DNA from 3 places in the Rhizobium sp. TBD182 genome. Region 2 is predicted to be linked to each of the others. Evidence: predicted binding sites of a transcription regulator. Region 2 holds the regulator's gene; each other region holds the start of a gene.
The links. Region 2 encodes PhoB, which activates phosphate uptake and scavenging genes when phosphate is short. Its sites were predicted from a motif close to TGTCATNNANCTGTCAT; they were not measured.

Region 1 (6,946 bases), 780 kb from region 2:
AACATAGTCAGTCCCCTCCCAGGGAGAGAGGAAATCGAAATTGCGGAATTCCTGCTTCAGTTCGACCGGTTCATAGAGAACCCGCTTCAGAACGTCATCGTAGCGTACTTCCACAAAGCCGGTAACCGGAAAATCCTTGCGCAGCGGATGACCTTCGAAACCGTAATCGGTGAGGATTCGGCGAAGATCCGCATGGCCTTCGAAAGGAATGCCGTACATATCCCAGGCTTCGCGCTCGAACCAGTCTGCACCCATGTAAACGGAGGTTGCCGAGGGAACGCCCTCGTCTTCCGCCACCTGCAGCTTGATGCGCACGCGCAGATTCTGGCGCGGCGACAAGAGGTGATAGACAACGTCGAAACGCTTCTCGCGCTGCGGCCAGTCGACGCCGCAAATATCGATGATGTTGACGAAACCGCACTGCACATCGTCACGCAGGAACGTCAAAAGCGCGATAACGCTTTCCGTCGTCGTGTTCAGCGTCAACTCGCCATAGGCAATATCGGCCGAAACCACGAGGGAACCACGCGCTTCCTTAACGTAAGCAGCAAGATCGTTTAGAGCTTCGCTCATTCCTTAATCCGTCCTTTGCCCTTAGCGCTCGATCGTACCGGTACGCCGGATCTTCTTCTGCAGCAGAAGCACGCCGTAAAGCAGCGCCTCCGCCGTGGGGGGACAGCCCGGAACGTAGATATCCACCGGCACGACTCGGTCGCAGCCGCGAACGACGGCGTAGGAATAATGGTAATAGCCGCCGCCATTGGCGCAGGAGCCCATGGAGATGACGTAACGCGGCTCAGGCATCTGGTCATAGACCTTGCGCAGTGCCGGCGCCATCTTGTTGGTCAGCGTTCCCGCGACGATCATCACGTCCGACTGGCGCGGCGAGGCGCGCGGGGCGACACCGAAGCGCTCCATGTCGTAACGCGGGCCGGAAGCCTGCATCAGACCCTCGACGGCGCAGCAGGCAAGACCGAACTGCATCCACATCAGGGAGCCGGTACGCGCCCACGTGATCAGCTCGTCGGTCGAGGTGACGAGAAAGCCCTTGTCGGCCAGCTCGTCGTTGATTTCCGTGAAGTAGGCATCGTTGCTGCCGACAGGCTTGCCGGTCGCGGGATCGATGATCCCCTTCGGCTGCGGTGCAACGAGCGTGCTGTTGTTCTGGCTCATGCCCATTCCAGCGCTCCCTTCTTCCACTCATAGATAAAGCCGATGGTGAGAACGGCGAGGAACACCATCATAGACCAGAAACCGAACCAGCCCATATCACCGAAGGACACAGCCCAGGGGAACAGGAAGGCGACTTCCAGGTCGAAGATGATGAAGAGAATGGACACCAGATAAAACCGGATATCGAACTTCATGCGGGCGTCGTCGAAGGCATTGAAACCGCACTCGAAAGCGGAGAGCTTTTCCGGGTCCGGCGCCTTATAAGCGACAGCGAAAGGCGCGATGAGAAGCGCCAGGCCAATGACAAGAGCGATACCGATAAAGATTGCGATCGGAATATAGGAACTGAGGAGTTCAGTCATGGTCTCTTCCCTGTCCGGCCGGGTGCCGGACCTGCCTTTGCGACTGAAAGTCTAAAGGCGCACAAATATGTTGCAACGCCAAAGTGGTTAGCGCAGCCGCGCTCTCTCTGCAAGAGTTTAGGCACCATTTCAAGACACCTGCCGCATTGATTGGCAACAATATTGCCGGAATTGACGCAAATTTGGGCCACAATTCCGGGCTAAGCCCCTCAAATACAATAATAATCGATTGAACGACGCAACCGCAAAAAAGTCACACGAATTTTACGTCAAAATGGCAGCGAAGTGACGATCTCTCGATATCGAAACTTGACTAAAAACAGCAGGAAAAACCGCGCTCGCAAATGCCGGAAACAGGCGCTGAAATCGCCATTGCCGATATGGCAGGACTATGCCTGCTTGCTTCGTTTGGGAGTGTCATTTCGGTGAAAGAAATGGCGCGAGTGACGGGGCTCGAACCCGCGACCTCCGGCGTGACAGGCCGGCACTCTAACCGACTGAGCTACACCCGCGCTTCACAGACATTCGTCTGCGTTTTTTCCGAGGAACAGGATGGCGCGAGTGACGGGGCTCGAACCCGCGACCTCCGGCGTGACAGGCCGGCACTCTAACCAACTGAGCTACACCCGCTTATCCTGACCGACAAGACCTTAGTCTCGCCGTACGAACAAGCCTCGGCTGTTCGTTGAGCGGCTAACTACGGCGTTCGTGCGGGGGTGTCAAGCAGGTTTCACGACAAAAGAATAAGCTTCTTCATTTTGATCGGAAAAAACTGAAAGGCCTTTGACCGGCATTGCAGCGAATGCCTTGTTTTCCGGGCTTTTCCCAACAAAAACAAAAAACTTGTCCACAGCCGGGGCGTCCGTAACGCGATTCCAGCATACCGCCAAAGGTAACGGCCGGGCGTTGTTTTTATCGAAAAGCCCGCAGTTCCCGGCTTTTTGCCGATCACCTCTGCCAATGGGCAAAGCTGTCCGGAAAAAAAACAAAAAAACTTCACAAAAGCCCTTGCGGTTTTTTTCCGATCCGAATACATCACGGCCACCGACGCGGCAGACACGATCTGCAAGACGCGAAGGGCGATTAGCTCAGTTGGTAGAGCGCCTCGTTTACACCGAGGATGTCGGGAGTTCGAGTCTCTCATCGCCCACCATTTTCCAGCTTCTTCAGAACTTGTGCGTTACCAGGCCGAAGCTCTTTCGGATGTCGGTGCGTTCCGCCGTAAACCTCCGGCATCGGGAATCACGGGCCCTGCCCCCGATTCTGTAGACGGCCGCGGCCTTGGGCTGGTGAAGCGGCTTTTCCGGCGTGAGTCTATGCCAGATCGGCACTCCTGTTTCACATTCATACAGGCCGGCTCCAATAGGTGTGCCACCCCGCAACATCCCGAAAAATAAGCAGATTCAGACTTTTTAAAGAGATTTCATGCATTGTTTTCGAGCCGTTTCATGATGAACGGTATAAATGATGGATGAAACCATGTCGGTCGACGCGTTTGTAACACTCGCGCTTATTGCGCTGCCTGTTTATATTTTTTTCCGCTGGGTCCAGCAGGACTCGGAAAAAGACAGCACTCCCAAAAGCAAGAATTCCATGGGGCGGTGATCTCTAGCGATCTGGTCCACTGCACATTCATGGAAGTCCTCCGGATAACACCCTCGATTATGCGATAGCGACGCGACCATGCCGGTTTTAACGGCTGGTATGCGACTCATCGTGGGGAATCGGCATTTCCAAAATCGGGGTTTCTTCCGCCGCACAAAAAAGCCGGGCTATGCCCGGCTTTTCTCATTTGCGATTCTATTCTGCCCGATCAGTTGATCGCCTTCAGATCGACGGTAAAGAACAGCGTTTCGCCGGAAGATCCGTCGACGCCGTCATTGTCAGTGACGACATAGGCCGTTCCTGCCTTGTCGAAGGTGAAGCCTTCCAGCTTGTCAACGGTATAGCCATTCGTCTGGGCCTTGAGGTCCGGCAGGAAATCATGTGCTTCCTGCTTGGCCACCAGCGGCAGTTCGCCACCGATCTTGCCCGGCTTCAGGTCAGCGATCGCGACGCGGTAAAGCTTCTTGATCTTTGCCTTGTCACCGACCTGATTGTCGCGCTCGACGATATAGACATAGTCGCCCTGTGCGGTGATTTCAGAAAGGCCGACCCAGCCTGCCTCGGTCTTGTCGAGCGGGTAACGCACGGCGCCCCATTCCTTGGACTTCGGATTGTAGGAGACGAGCTTGACGAAACCCTTCTCGTCCGTGCCCCACTCGCGCTGTACGGCCATCCACAGCGTCGCGTCGTCGCCCTTGCCGATCATGGTCACGCCTTCGAAACCGAAACGGGTTTCGCCAGCCAGCAGTTCCTTCGGCAGAGCGATCTCAGCCTTGATCTCGCCCTTGGCGCTGACATTGTAGAGTGCGTGGGGCACGAGCTTGGCACTGTCACCTTCCGAGGCCAGCCAGAAGCCGCCCTTACCGTCAAGCGTAATGCCTTCGATGTCGAGTTTCTGGGCTGCGATACCGTCGCGCTTGATGCGCAGGGCGCTGGTTATGGTGGCGGGCTTCTTCGTTGCGTCGATGGTGTAGATCGACGGCTGGTTTCCATAGACCGAGTCGGACACGGCATAGAGGATGCCAGGCTTTTCAGCATCGCCCACCAGACCGGAGAGAGCGCCCCAGCCGATCGGTGCGCCATCCACGGTGGCGGAAGCGAGCTGCGGGTAGGCAATCTGGCCTTCTGCGCGTTCATAGATCATGACATGCGAGCGAGCGCCGCCATCTTCGACGAGATCGGCTTCGTTGGCAGTGACGAGAAGATTGCGCGACGGAATGGCGACGGCGCCTTCAGGCGAAATGCCCGAGGGCAGAAGCTGGACCAGTTCCGGTGTGCCGCCCGTATCCTTGTAGACCGCAGCGAGAGACGCGCGCTCGGCAAGAACGAAGAAGTACTTCTGGCCATCGAAGGTTGCCGCCTCCAGACCTTCCGGCTCGATGCCCTTGGCCTTGGAGCGCTTTTCCGGATAGTGGCCGATGCTGGCGGCAGCGTGCTCAAGGGTGGCACCGGCTTCATAAAGAAGCTTGCCGGTCTTGTCGAAAATGGTGAAGCCGCGCGCGCCGCCCTGCCAGTCACCCTCATTGGCGATGACTATGCGGTCATTGTCCAGCCACTTCACGGCATCTGGCTCACGCTTGCGGCCTTCCTGCTTGTCGGTGAACTTGATCTGGCCGTCCGTCTTCGTGTCGACGCCTTCCAGATCAACCGTGCCGGCGGAGAAATGCGTCTTTACCGTACCGGTCTTGCCGTCGATGATGACGATGTGGTTGTTTTCCTGCAGTGTGAGCGCGATCTCGCCATTGGCATTGATCGAGACGAATTCCGGCTCCGGATCTTCCGGGGAGATTTCGGCAAGGCCGGTCACGTCGATCTTCTTCAGCGTCGCGCAGTCAGCAACGCCGTTTTTCAGACCGACCGTCACCAGGTAACCGGCGGGCATCTGTGGCAGGGCGCCTTCGTTCACCTCCTCATCGCGTTCGTTCTCGATCGCGATGGCGGCGAAGGTCTTGTCCGGGGAAATTGCGACAGAATCTGGCTGGCCGCCGAGATCGCAGCTCGCTTCGATCTTCTTGGTGGCGATATCGACCGTCACCAGCTTTCCGGACGGCTTGGCGCGGTTTTCGGACGTGTTGACACCGGCCAGAACCTTGGCGCCAGCAACGGCAACCGAGGTCGGTTCGCCTTCCAGCAGCAACGCGCCGCCAGCCTTGGGTGCCTTGGCGTCGGTGATGTCAACGAATCCAATGCCGCCAAGCGGGCTGTCCGAATAGATCAGCGTCTTACCGTCTTCGCTGGCGGTTACGATTTCAGCTGAAGTGACGGTCTTCGCGTCCTTGTCCGCTGGCAGGTTCTTTACGACCGGGAAAGATGCGATGCGGTTGAAAACCGGCTCGGCAGCAGCCGGAAAGGCCGCGGACGTGAGCAGAGCAGCAGTCAAAGCCATCTGAGAAAGTCGGAACGCCATTATAAATCCCCCTTGGATCCAAAAAAACACCCTATGGCTTCTGCGTCAGAGACATGACAGCGGCATGACATTTCCTGTCGGAGGAATCAAAAAGCCCGACCATGAAGGCCGGGCTTTCCTGTTCGTGCGCACATTCCGCGTATCAGAGCGCCGTGTGACCGGATGGAGGCTACACAGGCGCGCTCTCCTACTTTCAAGTACATCTTGCCGGTTCGAAAAAAGGACTATCCGAAAAAGCATTTCGAAAAGCCGCCCGGTTTACGTGCTGGCATGATGGCGTCAGGGCGTCAAAACATGTTTCCTCGTGAACCTGAAAAGCCGCCCGCCCGCCGCCGGACGTCACGGCCTTTCGGAAACCTTACGAGTTGACGGCGTCCTTCAGGCCCTTGCCTGCGGAAAACTTCGGTACGTTGCGAGCCGGGATATCGACTTCAGCACCCGTGGAAGGGTTACGACCCTTGGAGGCTTCACGACGGCTTACGGAGAAGCTGCCGAAGCCAGCGAGACGGATGTCGCCACCGCTCTTCAGTTCGTTCTGTACGGTTTCGAATACGGCATCAACAGCGGAAGCAGCATCTGCCTTCGTGAGACCAGCCTTTTCGGCAACAGCAGAGACGAGCTCGTTCTTGTTCATGTTTCCACCCCTTTCAATGGTTTGAAACGACTCAAATTAAGCCGGCGCAGAATACGTCTGTATCCGCGCGCAGCAACTCAAAAGCGCTGGAATCGCCTGAAAAACAAGGGGTCTGCGGGGTTTTTCACAAAAAAGGCCGACATTTCTGCCGGCCTTTCCCTTAAACGTGCCAATTTCGCACCAGTTCTGCGAGCATCAAAGAAGCATCGCGCCTTTCGGCATCTAACACATTGAATCTACGCACAGGTGTCGCGAAAACCGATTCTGGCTTTCACAACGACGTGGCAATCAATGTGCGATCGTCTGTCCGCCCTCGTCGACACCGTCGACAGTTGCGATAACAGGCGTTTCGATGCTGCCGTCCCACTCGATTGGCTCGGGCATGCGAAGCAGCGCGTGCTTGATGACCTCACCCATGCGAGAAACCGGGATGATCTCCATCTCGTTCTTCACATTATCAGGAATATCCGCCAGGTCCTTGGCGTTTTCTTCCGGGATGAGCACCTTCTTGATGCCGCCGCGAAGCGCCGCAAGCAGCTTTTCCTTCAGGCCGCCGATCGGCAGCACGCGACCACGAAGCGTGATCTCACCCGTCATCGCCACATCCTTGGAGACCGGGATACCGGTCATGATAGAGACGATGGCGGTTGCCATGGCAACACCGGCAGACGGTCCGTCCTTCGGGGTAGCCCCTTCCGGAACGTGAACGTGGATATCGCTCTTGTCGAAACGCGGCGGTTCGATGCCGAAGTCCACGGCGCGCGA
Region 2 (6,946 bases):
CGGTGTTGCGGCCTCCATCTATCTGGAGGAATTTGCCCCCAAGAACCGGTTGACGGACCTTATCGAGGTCAACATCAACAATCTGGCGGCTGTTCCCTCCATTGTTTACGGTCTGCTCGGTCTCTCCGTCTTCATCAACTTCATGGGCTTTCCACGCTCGGCCTCGCTGGTCGGCGGCCTCGTCCTGACGCTGATGACCCTGCCGACGATCATCATCGCCACCCGCGCTGCATTGAAGGCCGTGCCGCCGTCGATCCGCGCCGCCGCACTCGGTCTTGGCGCTTCCAAGATGCAGACGATTTTCCATCACGTCCTGCCGCTGGCAATGCCTGGCATTCTGACCGGCACCATCATCGGTCTCGCCCACGCATTGGGCGAAACGGCGCCGCTGCTTCTGATCGGCATGGTGGCATTCGTCGCGAACTATCCGACAACGCCTATGGATCCGTCCACGGCCCTGCCGGTGCAGATTTACATGTGGGCGAACGAAGCTGAGCGTGCCTTTGTCGAACGGACATCTGGCGCTATCATCATCCTGCTTCTGTTCCTCATTCTCATGAATGTTGGCGCAATCCTGTTGCGTCGCCGCTTTGAGCGGCGCTGGTAGAGGGAGCTAGAGCAATGAACATGTTGTCGGAAGCAGCAGTTGAAAAGGCGCTGGACAAGAAAATGAATGAAGTCTCATACAAGATGATCGGCAAGGATGTTTCGGTTTATTACGGCGAAAAGCGCGCGCTTTACGACGTGAACCTCAATGTCCGCGAAAACACGGTGACTGCACTTATCGGCCCGTCCGGTTGCGGTAAATCCACTTTCCTGCGCACCTTGAACCGCATGAACGACACGATCGACGGTTGCCGGGTCACCGGCAAGATCACGCTCGATACCGACGATATCTACGATCAGCAGATCGACGTCGTGGAACTGCGTGCCCGCGTCGGCATGGTGTTCCAGAAGCCGAACCCGTTTCCGAAGACGATTTATGAGAACATCGCCTACGGCCCGCGTATCCACGGTCTCGCCCGCAACAAGGCGGATATGGACCAGATCGTCGAGCATAGCCTGCAGAAAGCGGGTCTCTGGAACGAGGTGAAGGATCGTTTGCTGGAATCTGGCACGGGCCTCTCCGGTGGCCAGCAGCAGCGTCTGTGCATCGCACGCGCGGTTGCCGTCAGCCCGGAAGTGATCCTGATGGACGAGCCGTGCTCGGCGCTGGATCCGATCGCGACTGCGAAGGTCGAGGAACTGATCCACGAACTGCGCACCAACTACACCATCGTCATCGTCACGCACTCCATGCAGCAGGCGGCGCGCGTTTCCCAGCGTACGGCCATGTTCCATCTTGGTCATCTTGTCGAAGAAAACGAAACCGACAAGATGTTCACCAATCCGGACGACCAGCGCACGCAGGACTACATCATGGGCCGCTTCGGCTGATCCCCGGCCGGTGCTTTATCGTAACCGTACAAGACTGGTGCCTCTGCCGTGCCCCGCTGTTGGGCACGCGCATGCAGGCCAAGCCGGAGGAATAGACCATGACACAGACAACGACCCATTCGCATATCCTGTCTGCCTATGACGACGAACTGAAGTTTCTGACGCGCCGCATCGCCGAAATGGGCGGTCTTGCCGAGCAGATGTGCGGTGACGCCGTGCGCGCACTCGTCAATTCCGATGCTGCGCTTGCGCAGAAAGTCATTTCGGACGATACCATTCTCGACCATGCTGAGCGCGAAATTGGCGACAAGGCGATTGTAACCATCGCCAAGCGTCAGCCGATGGCGGCAGACCTTCGCGAGATCATCGGCACCCTGCGTATCGCAGCCGATCTCGAACGCGTCGGCGATCTTGGCAAGAACACGGCCAAGCGCGTTATCGCTGTCGCCGGCACCGGCGTTCCGCGCAAGCTCGCCCGCGGCATCGAGCATCTGTCCGACCTGGCGCTGGTGCAGCTCAAGGAAGTCCTCGACGTCTATTCCACGCGTTCCGCCGAAAAGGCCAATGCGATCCGTGAACGCGACGAGGAAATCGATGCCATGTACACGTCGCTCTTCCGGGAGCTTCTGACCTACATGATGGAAGACCCGCGCAACATCACCACCTGCACGCATCTTCTGTTCTGCGCCAAGAACATCGAGCGTATCGGCGATCATGCGACGAATATCGCAGAGACGATCTATTACATGACCACCGGCAGCCAGCCGGAGGGCGAGCGTCCGAAGGACGACAGTTCCAACACGCTTGGTTCGGTGACCGAGTAACAGACAAGCAGAAGCTTGCGGAGTTCAGCATATGGTGCCCAAGATTGCAGTTGTGGAAGACGAGGAAGCGTTGAGCGTCCTGCTTCGTTACAATCTCGAGGCTGAGGGATACGACGTCGACACGATACCCCGTGGCGATGAGGCGGAAATCAGGCTGCAGGAGCGCATTCCGGATCTTCTCATCCTGGACTGGATGTTGCCCGGTGTCTCCGGTATCGAACTGTGCCGGCGCTTGAGAATGCGGCCGGAAACAGAACGCCTGCCCATCATCATGCTGACGGCGCGTGGCGAAGAGAGCGAACGGGTTCGCGGTCTCGCTACGGGCGCTGACGATTATGTCGTCAAGCCGTTCTCGACGCCGGAACTCATGGCCCGGGTCAAGGCCATGTTGCGTCGGGCCCGTCCCGAGGTTCTGTCGTCGGTGCTCAAATGCGGCGATATCGAACTGGACCGCGAGACCCATCGCGTTCACCGCAAAAGCCGCGAAGTGCGCCTCGGCCCGACGGAATTCCGCTTGCTGGAATTCCTGATGACGTCGCCGGGTCGGGTGTTTTCCCGCTCGCAATTGCTGGATGGCGTCTGGGGTCACGATATCTATGTCGACGAGCGCACTGTCGATGTGCATGTCGGACGTCTGCGCAAGGCCCTGAATTTCTCGCACATGCAGGATGTCATCCGCACGGTGCGTGGTGCGGGATATTCGATGGAAGCCTGAGCGAAGCGGAACCAGATAGTTTCGCTGGCGAAGTAGTGCACCAAAAAATCAGGAAGCCCGAAATCTGAAACGATTTCGGGCTTTTTCTATATGAGTATCCGCCAAACTCGATGCCATTGTCCGTTTTGACCGGAGAAGATCGGCAGCGCGTTGAAATCCGGATTGAGGGGTCACGCCCAATAGTAAGGGGAAAGGGTGCGGCCTGCCATCAAGCCGCCCAGAAAGCCGCTTTATTTTTGTCATAAAAAAACGGGCCCGAAGGCCCGTAATTTTTGAGTGCTGAATGCGTGCCGCAACACTCAAGCCTTGCGGCGCTCGCTCACCGGCTGGTAGGCGAGTTTCGCATGGAACTTGCAATAGGGCGAAGATTCCAGCGCTTCACAACCGCAGAAATGGAAGTCGTCCTTCAGCGGATCGCCAACCGGCCATTTGCAGGTGCGCTCGGTCAGTTCCGTCAGCGTCAGGCGACGGGAAATCGGCGTGACAACGTTCTTGGAAGGAACGTAATCGAGAACCTGCGCGGTCTCGATATCGATCTCCTCGTGCAGCGCCGTTGCCGCGTTCGAACGGGTGAGGATGCGCGCCGGTGCCGCGTTGACGCGACCTGCGAAAGTCGTCGCACGCGATGCAGGGGCAGCGGTGCGCTTCGGCGCGGAGCGTGCCGAAGTCACTGGACCGCCAGCCTTGACGCGTCCCGGCAGATTGAGACGATGGACCTTGCCTATCACGGCATTACGGCTGACGCCGCCCAGCTGCGCTGCAATCTGGCTGGCGCTAAGGCCCTCGGACCACAATTTCTTGAGCTTTTCGACTCGTTCGTCTGTCCAGTTCATGCCGCTTCTCCGCTTGTCGCGTGTATTTTCGGCAGAATCCCTCTCCGTCTCGCGCGCATGCCGCAAGCGTGGTTTCCGCCTGATTTTCGGTGACTAGTTCCGCCGCAATGCAGTCTAGTAATTAGCGATTAACCTAGTGCCAGCCCGACTCCGTGGCAAGAGTCGCGGGAATCATCTGGAATCGATTTTCCGGTTTTCCCCAACTTGCTGGCGTATTGAGTCTGAAAGGCAACACCTTGGGGCTGGCCCGCCGCCGCATACTAGTGCTTGAGAAGCCCGGGAAACGCTGACTTTTGTTGACATCGGCAAACGAAGTGACAATAGTGCCCCTGCCGCCGCAAGGCGGCATTTTGATTTTCAGGCGAGGGATAACCCCGCAAGCCTATTGACAACAGTTTGACAGCGCATCTGCGCAAGGAGTGATACAGCCATGGCCGAAGCCGGCGCGCCATTGTTTGATACGTTTTCAAGAGCCCCCCTGCGCTTCGAGCGCGGTGAGGGTGTATGGCTGTTCACGGAAAGCGGCGAGCGATATCTGGATTTTGCGGCCGGTGTTGCTGTCAACTCGCTGGGCCACGCCCATCCTCACCTCGTTGATGCGATCAAGACGCAGGCCGAGAAGGTCTGGCACGTCTCGAACCTTTATGAAGTACCGGGACAGGAAAAACTCGCCAGGCGCCTGACGGAAGCGACTTTCGCGGACAAGGTATTCTTCACAAATTCAGGCGCGGAAGCCCTGGAATGCGCCATCAAGACCGCCCGCCGTTATCACTATACCAAGGGCCATCCGGAGAAGTTCCGCATCGTGTCCTTCGAAGGCGCTTTCCATGGCCGTACACTGGCGACGATCGCCGCGGGTGGCCAGCAGAAATACCTCGAAGGTTTCGGTCCCAAGGTCGAAGGTTTCGATCAGGTTCCGTTCGGTGATGTCGATGCCCTCAAGGCCGTCATCACGGCTGAGACTGCAGCACTTCTGATCGAGCCCATCCAGGGCGAGGGCGGCATTCGCTCGCCCAGCAAGGAATTCCTGCAAATCCTGCGCGGATTGTGCGACGAGCACGGCCTGCTGCTGATTTTCGATGAGGTCCAGACGGGTGTCGGCCGCACAGGCAAGCTGTTTGCTTATGAACATACCGGTGTTGCGCCCGATATCATGGCGGTCGCCAAGGGTATCGGTGGCGGTTTCCCGCTCGGCGCATGCCTTGCCACGGCAGATGCCGCTTCCGGCATGACGGCGGGCGTACATGGCACCACCTACGGCGGCAACCCGCTGGCCATGGCAGTCGGCAATGCCGTGCTTGACGTCGTTCTCTCCGAAGGTTTTCTCGAGAAGGTCCGTGACGTCGCGCTGGTCTTCCGGCAGGGTCTGGCCTCGCTCAAGGACCGTTATCCTGACGTGATCGAGGAAATTCGCGGCGAAGGTCTGCTTCTGGGCATCAAGGCGAAGATTCCTTCGGGCGAATTGTTGCAGGCCATGCGCGCAGAGCATCTGCTTGGCGTGCCTGCGGGCGACAATGTCATCCGTCTTCTGCCGCCGCTCGTCACCACGGCGGAAGAGGCCCGTGAGGGTCTTGCACGTATCGACGCGGCTGCCGCTTCCCTGACGGTTGCGAAACAGGCAAAAAGCGCCTGAAAAAATCAAGAGCGGGCCTCTCTTCAGGGGCTCGCAAGCATGGGACAGATTAGAATGGGTTCACCAAAACATTTTCTGGACCTCTCGGCCGTCGGGTCGGAGGATCTGCGGACAATTCTTGATGATGCGCGCACGCGCAAGATTGCCACCAAAACCGGCACGGCGGAAAAGCCGCTTGCCGGCAAGATGCTGGCAATGATTTTCGAAAAACCGTCCACACGCACCCGCGTCTCCTTCGATGTCGGCATGCGCCAACTCGGCGGTGAGACCCTTTTCCTGTCGGGCACGGAAATGCAGCTGGGCCGCGCGGAAACGATTGGCGATACGGCCAAGGTGCTGTCGCGCTATGTCGATGCCATCATGATCCGCACCACGGATCACTCGCGTCTGCTCGAGCTTGCCGAACACGCAACCGTGCCTGTTATCAATGGCCTGACGGACGACACGCATCCCTGCCAGATCATGGCGGATATATTGACGTTCGAGGAACATCGCGGCCCGGTCAAGGGCAAGACCATTGCCTGGACGGGTGACGGCAATAATGTGCTGCATTCGTTCGTGGAAGGCTCCGCCCGTTTCGGTTACCGCATGGCGATGGCAGTCCCGATGGGTTCGGAACCGCACGACAAGTTCCTGAACTGGGCACGCAACAATGGTGGCGAAATCTCGCTGTACCACGATGCCGACAAGGCAGTGGCGGGCGCTGATTGCGTCGTCACCGATACCTGGGTGTCCATGAACCAGGAACACAAGGCGCGCGGCCACAATATCTTCCAGCCTTATCAGGTCAATGAAGCGCTGATGGCGAAGGCCAACAAGGAAGCGCTGTTCATGCACTGCCTGCCGGCGCATCGCGGCGAGGAAGTAACGGATGCAGTGATCGACGGGCCGCAATCGGTGGTCTTCGACGAGGCGGAAAACCGGCTCCATGCGCAGAAGTCCATTATTGCATGGTGCATGGGCGTCATCTGACCGCTATCGGCCGGGTGCTTGAACTCGGCGATGCACATTCCCATCTGTGGGGCTTCGAAGACGCTCGTCGGCTTTTCGCTGGCGGGCCACCTCACGGTTTGCACGATTTTCCCCGGAGGCGGTTTCGCTTCCCGGATCTCTGTGCGACAAGCTGAAAAAGTACATTTTAAAAGCCGGACTTTTGGACGGTAGCGGCGCAACGGCTGCGCCAGGGAGTTATGACATGGCAGATGTAACGGTTGAACTGGACAATCTCGATTTAGCTGGCGACGACAAGGTTGTGCCCTTTCAGGTCGAAGGTCTGGACGTGCGCGGTCGCGCCGTACAGGTCGGGCCGCTGTTGAATGCCATCCTCGAACGTCACGAATATCCCGAGATTGTCGCCCGCCTGCTCGCGGAAGCAACGGTTCTGACGGCGCTGATCGGCACATCCCTGAAATTTTCCGGCAAGCTTACTGTGCAGACCAAGGGCGACGGCCCGGTTGACCTTCTGGTGGCGGATTTCACCGCGCCCGAGAGCATGCGTGCTTAT
Region 3 (6,946 bases), 240 kb from region 2:
TTTGCAAAGAGGTTCCGGTTTTGCGCACGTCTCGGGAAGCGGGATAGCGAAATCCCGCTCCTGCTTTATGAATTAATGCTGGGTTTTCCCGATCAGGCGCGACCGCAGGGAATTCGAGATGTGGTCGAACAGGAAAACCACGAAGAGAATGAGCAGCACCATATAAGCGACCTTGTCCCAGTCGGCATTGGTACCCATCGCTTCCAGCAGTTTCAAACCGATGCCGCCAGCGCCAACCGCACCGATGATCGTGGCGGAACGGGTGTTGCTTTCCCAGAAATAAAGCGACTGGGAAATGAAGACCGGCAGGACCTGCGGAAGCACGCCGAAACGATTGACGGCAATGGGAGAAGCGCCAACCGATTTGACGCCCTCGCGCTGCTTGTCGTCAACATTCTCCAGCGCCTCGGCATAGACCTTGCCGAGCGCGCCGGTATCGGTGAAGAAGATCGCGGCAATGCCGGGGATCGGCCCCGGACCGAAGCTGCGGGTGAAAAACAGCGCCCAGATCAGCATGTCGATCGAGCGCAGGAAGTCGAACAGACGCTTCATGCCCCAGTTGGCGGCCCTGTTGGCGGTGATATTGCGTGCGGCGAGAAAAGCGAGCGGCAGGGCAACGAGCGTGCCGAACAGCGTGCCCACAAAGGCCATCACCAGCGTCTGCATCAGCTTGGAAAGAATATCGGCGTGCTGCCAGACACCATTGTCGAGGAAATCATCGACCATGTGGCTGATGTTTGAGCGCGTGGGATCGAGCCTTTCCCCCCACAGCGCCAGTGCGGCAAGGTCGCCGTAGCTCTTGCCCCAGAATTCCGATTTGGTATCGAACAGGAAGTTCGCCCATCCGAGGAACCGCCGCTGCACGTAAACCTGGCTGGTGCGGATTTCCGCCTGTCCGGCAAAACCGTAATGCACGAGAACCTTGTTGCCGTCCTGCGTGATCTCTTGCGGCAGGACCTCAGGCGCCAGGGCCTTGTCGCCATTGATGATGACGGGATAGTTCTTGCCGTCGACATAGACGTCCACCCGGGTCGGCGTTACGTCCAGACGGTTTTGCGTGCCCGCGTAAACGACGCTGTAGCCGCCATCCGGCAAGGGTTGCAGCCAGTCGATCGGCGCATCGGCGGGATATTGCATCCGGCTTGACCACTGCGGGTTCACCTTGCCGTCTTCGAAACGAAGGCGTGGCTGGGCCCGCCAGGAATACCAGTCCTGAATGTAGCTCGAAGCGCGATCCCATCGGCCCTGCATGAAAGCGGGGCCGACATTGAAGAAGAAAAAGCAGGCGGTGAGATAGACGAGGACGGCGACAATACCGGTCAGCAAGCCGTATCGCTGCATGAAGCCGCGATTGAAAATTGCGGGATGTGCGGCCGTCAGCCTCTCGCGGTCTGCGGTATTGAGAATGAAGCTGGACGACATCAGGCCGCTCCCCGTCCGAATTCGAAGGATTGATGGCCAATCAGCCTGCGGCGCAACCAGCTGGAAAACTGGTCTACGGCGATGATGGTGATCAGCAGCAGGATGATGATGGCATAGGTCTTGGAGGCGTGATCGTTACCGATCGACAGCCGGAAGACCTCGCCAATGCCGCCACCACCAACGGCGCCGATGATGGTCGAGGCGCGTACGTTGATTTCGGCACGCAGCAATGCATAGGACACGAAATTGGGCAGGACCTGCGGCACGATGGCAAAGCGAACCCGCTCCAGCCAGTTGGCACCCGCGGCACGCAGGCCTTCATCCGCCTTCATGTCGGCATTTTCCACGACTTCGAAGAATAGCTTCCCCAGAGCCCCGATGGTGTGCACGGAAATCGCGATGATCGCCGCGATCGGCCCGATCGATAAGATGGCAGTCAGCAATCCCGCGACGACGATCTCCGGAAAAGCGCGCAGGATCTCCATTACCCGGCGAACCACCCAGCGCACGAGGCCGGCACCGATAAGGTTGGTGGAGGCAAAGAAGCACAGCACAAATGCGAAGGTCGTGCCTATTATCGTCGAGACCAGCGCGATGTTGAGCGTGATGATCAGCTGATAGATGAAATGCGGTATGTAGAAACCGTTGGTGATGTAAACGCGATCCGCGACATAGTTGTATTTCAGCGAACCGTTGTCATAGGGCGACGGCAGGTCGAACATCGCCCGGAAGACCTCGAGCGGGCTATCTGGCACGAATGTTTTCATGAAGTCGAAAAAATATGGCAGGCGCTCGAAGAACTTGCCCGAATTGGCCTCATTGGCGAAATTCAGTGAGGCGGCAAGGACGATGAGGAAGATAACGAGCGACATAACGGTATAAATCCGCCGTGTCCTAAGCTGCTGTTGATAATGACGCATCACCGTTCGGGACGATGTGCTCAATCCCTCAGGCGTGAGGGTACCATGTTGCAGTGTGGTCGCCATGCCGCTTTCCTTTATTGGCAAAAGCGGCGATGCCGCAAGGCACCGCCGCTTCCGCATATGATCTGAGGATCAGCCGCCGATAACGGACTTACGGGCGTCGATGATCGTCTGGTAGAAAGCCGGGTCGACCTTGATGTAGGCAGTGTTCTTGCCCTGGGTGTAACCCTGGAAGCAGGCGAGATCCTTCTTCGGCAGTTCCATGAAGAAGTCTTCGACCTTCTGCTTCATGCTGTCACCGATCTTGTTGGCAACGAGAAGCGGACCGTTCGGGATCAGCGGGGATTTCCAGACCTGAACGATATCGTCCATGTCGAGGTTGCCCTTCTTGACCATCTGGTGAAGGTTGCCGCCGGAGTAGCCTTCTTCCCACTTGCCGACGCCCGAACCGAATGTCGTGCCGACGTCGAACTTTTTGTCGAGAACGGCGAGAACGAGGTTCTCATGGCCGCCGCCGAAGCCGGTTTCGGAGAAATATTCCTTGACCGGAACGCCGGTTTCCTTCGGGATCGATACGTTCGGGACGAGGAAGCCCGAGGTGGAGTCAGGGTCGGCGAAGCCGATCTTCTTGCCCTTGGCGTCAGCCAGAGACTTGATGCCGCTGTCCTTGCGGGCAACCATGATCGTGTAGTAGCCGCTGGAACCGTCAGAGCCGGTATAGGTCAGGATCGGATCGACGGCCTTGGGATCGGCAATGGCGATCTTGGCGTAGGAAGAAGCGCCCATGGATGCAATGTCGATGGTGCCGCCGAGCAGGCCCTGGATAACGCCGTTATAGTCCGGCGACGGGAAAACCTGAACTTCGGAAACGCCGGTTGCAGCCTTGAGGCCATCGGCAACGCACTTCGTGTTGCGGATCTGGTCGGCTTCATTTTCCGAACCGTCGAGGCCGATACGCAGGACCTTGACGTCCTGAGCCATGGCCGAACCGGCCAGAACGCCAAGGGCGACTGCCGAAAGAAGGATTTTCTTCAACATGGACTTTCTCCTGTTTCCCGGCGAGCCGGAGTTTGTTGTGAAGTATCGGCCCTTGACGCGGGCGCAAACGATGCTGAGCGGTTCCTCAGAGCCCGGCGAGAGCCAGCGGTTCGGGACCGGCAGATTGCTGAACCGGACGCGCGGCAAGCTGCGCGCCGGGAATATTGATGCTGGTCGAGGTCATGGTCTCGTCGATGCCGGCGCCGTGTGAATCCGTGCCGTAAATCTCCGTGACCGCCGCAGCCGTCAGTTCGGCGGGTGTTCCGTCGAAAACGACTCGACCCTGCGACATGCCGATAATGCGTTCGCAATAATTGCGCGCCGTATCCAGCGTATGCAGATTGGTGATGACGGTGATGCCTTCACGCTCGTTGATGTCGCGCAGGGCGTCCATGACGATCTTGGCGTTCAGGGGATCGAGAGAGGCGATCGGCTCGTCGGCGAGAACCATCTTCGGAGACTGCATTAGTGCCCGGGCGATAGCGACGCGCTGCTGCTGGCCGCCGGAAAGCGTGCCCGCCGCCTGCATGGCTACGTGCTCGATGCCGAGCCGCTCGAGGGCGGCAATCGCCATCAGGCGCTCTTCATCCGTGAAGATGTTGAACAGGCTGAGCACGGTCGAACGGTGGTTCAGGCGGCCGAGCATGACATTGGTGAGCACGTCGAGACGCGGCACCAGATTGAACTGCTGGAAGATCATCGCGCAGTCGCGCTGCCAGTTGCGCAGGGCGGCACCCTTCAACGAAGAGACTTCCGTGTCGTTGAAATGAATGGAACCCGAGGAGGGATCGACGAGGCGGTTGATCATTCGCAGCAGCGTTGACTTTCCTGCGCCAGAACGTCCAATCACGCCAACCATCTGGCCTTGCGGAATTTCCACATTCACGGAATCGACCGCAGTGTGGTTGCCGAAACGGCGCGTGACTTGCTTCAGGTGAAAGCTCATTTCCCCGTCCAATCTTCTTCTGATGGGGTTCGACCTAACAGCGGTGCGTGAAGCGTGAATGTCAGTTTGATGAAGAAAATATTACAGAATGCGCAGATAAGGCGTGCGCGTGGTCGCCTGCGAACCTTTTAGTAGTCGTGCCACCGGATTGAGGCCGGCGGGTGTCTCGCAGACATGGTTAGAGAGACCCCGGAGCACGACCCCCGGAATCTGCAGTTTCTTCGGTGTGGCGCGATTTTACCCGGCGTATTTCGCCACGAAATCCTCGGCGGCGAGGGTGCGGAAATCGTCCAGTGCGCCGCGCAGCGTTGCGTGGTCCCAGTCCCACCATTTGAGATCGTCCATGCGCTGGCCAAGGTCCGCCGGGAAGCGGTTCCTGATCAGCCGGGCGGGTACGCCGCCGACGATGGTATAGGGCGCAACGTCTTTCGACACGACCGCACCGGCCCCGATTACCGCACCGTTTCCGATTGTGACGCCAGGCAGGATGGTCGCGCCATGGCCAATCCAGACATCGTGGCCGATCACCACGCGCTTGGCGCGGCGGGCGGCGAAGAAGTCATTTTCATCTTCGGCGTCGTCCCAATAATTGCGGGCACGGTAGGTGAAATGGTGAAGTGTGGCGCGCGACATCGGATGATTGGTCGCGTTGATGCGGACGGATGCGGCGATGTTGACGAATTTGCCGATGGTGGCGCACCAGATCGCACCGTCCTGCATGACATAGGAATAGTCGCCCATCTCCACTTCCTCGATGCGGCAGCGTTCCGAAATTTCGGTATAGCGGCCGATCGATGAATTGGTGACGCGGGCACTTTCGTGGACAACAGGTTCGAGACCGACCTTCACACTCATGCCGCTGCCTTCCGGGGGGAGAATTGCGAGACATCCAGAACGCGATCGGCCACGGCTTCCCGCACTTCCTCGTCATGGAAAATACCGAGCAAGGCCGTCCCTTTGCACTTCTTTTCCGCGATCATCTCCACGACCACCCGTCGGTTGGCGGCATCCAGGGATGCGGTCGGTTCATCGAGAAGCAGGATCGCGTGATCGGTGATGAAACCGCGTGCGATGTTGACGCGCTGCTGCTCGCCGCCGGAAAAGGTTGCTGGCGGCAGCGACCACAATTCCCGCGGCAGGTTGAGTTTCGAAAGCAGAACGGCTGCCTGCTCGCGGGCCTCTTCCGCGGCAACCTTGCGCGCAAAAAGCGGCTCGGCGACGACGTCGATCGCCGGAACGCGCGGCACGGTGCGCAGAAACTGGCTGACATACCCGATGGTGCGATGGCGAATCTCGAGGATGGTGCGCGGCGAGGCGCTGCCCATGTCGATGACCTGATCCTCGTGGCGGATGAGGATTTGGCCGCTGTCGATGGCATAATTGCCATAGAGCATTTTCAGGATCGAGCTTTTGCCGATGCCGGACGGGCCGCCGAGCACGACACATTCTCCGCCGGACACGGAGAAACTGACATCGCGGACAACAGGCAGTTCGATGCCATCGCGAAGATGCATGGTGAAGCTTTTGAAGACTTCCGAAACGATAAGGGGTGTCGGCATGGCGTCAAACCTGCAAAATGGAGGAAACAAGCAATTGCGTGTAGGGTTCGCGCGGATCATCCAGCACCCGGTCTGTCAGACCGTGTTCGATGACGTCACCACCCTTCATCACCATCATGCGATGGGAAAGCAGCCGCGCGACCGCCAGATCATGGGTGACGACGATAACGGCGAGGCCGAGATCGTTGACGAGACCACGCACGAGATCGAGCAGGCGTGCCTGCACCGAAACATCGAGGCCGCCGGTCGGTTCGTCCATGAAGACGAGTCGTGGTGAGGTCACCAGGTTGCGGGCAATCTGCAGACGCTGACGCATGCCGCCGGAAAAGGCGCGAGGCTGGTCGTCAATGCGGTCGGTGCCGATTTCCACCCGTTCCAGCCACTCGCTGGCTGATTGCCGGATATTGCCGTAATGCCGGTTACCGACAGCCATAAGCCGCTCGCCGACATTGGCGCCGGCCGAAACCGCCATGCGCAGTCCATCCGCTGGGTTCTGGTGCACGAAACCCCAGTCTGTCCGCATCAGGAAACGCCGTTCGGCCTCGCCCATATGATAGAGGTCTCGCACCGAGCCATCGCGCATGCGATATTCCACGCTGCCAGCCGTCGGCACGAGCCGTGTGGAAATGCAGTTGAGAAGCGTGGTCTTGCCGGAGCCGGATTCACCGACGATTGCCAGAACCTCGCCCGGATAAAGCTCGAAGGAGACGTTGCGGCAACCGGCGCGGTCGCCGTAATATTTCGAAACGTCCCTGACTTTCAGAAGCGGTGCGTCGCTCATTCTGCGGCCTCCTTCACATCCGCCAGCAAATGGCCCTTGTGGCCATGGGCGCGGCGGTCTTCGCAATGGTCGGTGTCGGAGCAGACGAACATCCGCCCGCCCTTGTCGTCCAGCACCACCTCGTCCAGATAGACATTCTCCCCGCCGCACAGCGCGCAGGGCTTGTCGAAGCTCTGGATTTCAAACGGATGGTCCTCGAAATCCAGGCTGACGACATCCGTGTAGGGTGGCACGGCATAGATGCGCTTTTCGCGCCCGGCCCCGAACAATTGCAGGG

Region 1: the regulator PhoB is predicted to act here: its motif matches at 5,601-5,617, upstream of T18_RS03195 (esterase-like activity of phytase family protein).
Region 3: the regulator PhoB is predicted to act here: its motif matches at 4,388-4,404, upstream of phnC (phosphonate ABC transporter ATP-binding protein).

The regions. Positions count from the first base shown of each region.
Region 1 is NZ_BDLN01000001.1:626,911-633,856, forward strand. It holds gene T18_RS03160 (NADH-quinone oxidoreductase subunit C) at 1-573, opposite strand, end outside; gene T18_RS03165 (NuoB/complex I 20 kDa subunit family protein) at 595-1,179, opposite strand; gene T18_RS03170 (NADH-quinone oxidoreductase subunit A) at 1,170-1,535, opposite strand; tRNA gene T18_RS03175 (tRNA-Asp) at 1,971-2,047, opposite strand; tRNA gene T18_RS03180 (tRNA-Asp) at 2,089-2,165, opposite strand; gene T18_RS27470 (hypothetical protein) at 2,255-2,386, opposite strand; tRNA gene T18_RS03190 (tRNA-Val) at 2,613-2,688, shown strand; gene T18_RS26940 (hypothetical protein) at 3,000-3,140, shown strand; gene T18_RS03195 (esterase-like activity of phytase family protein) at 3,349-5,547, opposite strand; gene hupB (DNA-binding protein HupB) at 5,906-6,181, opposite strand; gene lon (endopeptidase La) at 6,470-6,946, opposite strand, start outside.
Region 2 is NZ_BDLN01000001.1:1,405,822-1,412,767, reverse strand. It holds gene pstA (phosphate ABC transporter permease PstA) at 1-607, shown strand, start outside; gene pstB (phosphate ABC transporter ATP-binding protein PstB) at 622-1,437, shown strand; gene phoU (phosphate signaling complex protein PhoU) at 1,536-2,261, shown strand; gene phoB (phosphate regulon transcriptional regulator PhoB) at 2,293-2,976, shown strand; gene T18_RS07070 (GcrA family cell cycle regulator) at 3,276-3,809, opposite strand; gene T18_RS07065 (aspartate aminotransferase family protein) at 4,240-5,442, shown strand; gene argF (ornithine carbamoyltransferase) at 5,497-6,414, shown strand; gene T18_RS07055 (Hsp33 family molecular chaperone) at 6,638-6,946, shown strand, end outside.
Region 3 is NZ_BDLN01000001.1:1,647,480-1,654,425, reverse strand. It holds gene phnE (phosphonate ABC transporter, permease protein PhnE) at 73-1,422, opposite strand; gene phnE (phosphonate ABC transporter, permease protein PhnE) at 1,422-2,408, opposite strand; gene phnD (phosphonate ABC transporter substrate-binding protein) at 2,478-3,383, opposite strand; gene phnC (phosphonate ABC transporter ATP-binding protein) at 3,469-4,329, opposite strand; gene T18_RS08280 (DapH/DapD/GlmU-related protein) at 4,567-5,184, opposite strand; gene phnL (phosphonate C-P lyase system protein PhnL) at 5,181-5,888, opposite strand; gene phnK (phosphonate C-P lyase system protein PhnK) at 5,893-6,669, opposite strand; gene T18_RS08265 (alpha-D-ribose 1-methylphosphonate 5-phosphate C-P-lyase PhnJ) at 6,666-6,946, opposite strand, start outside.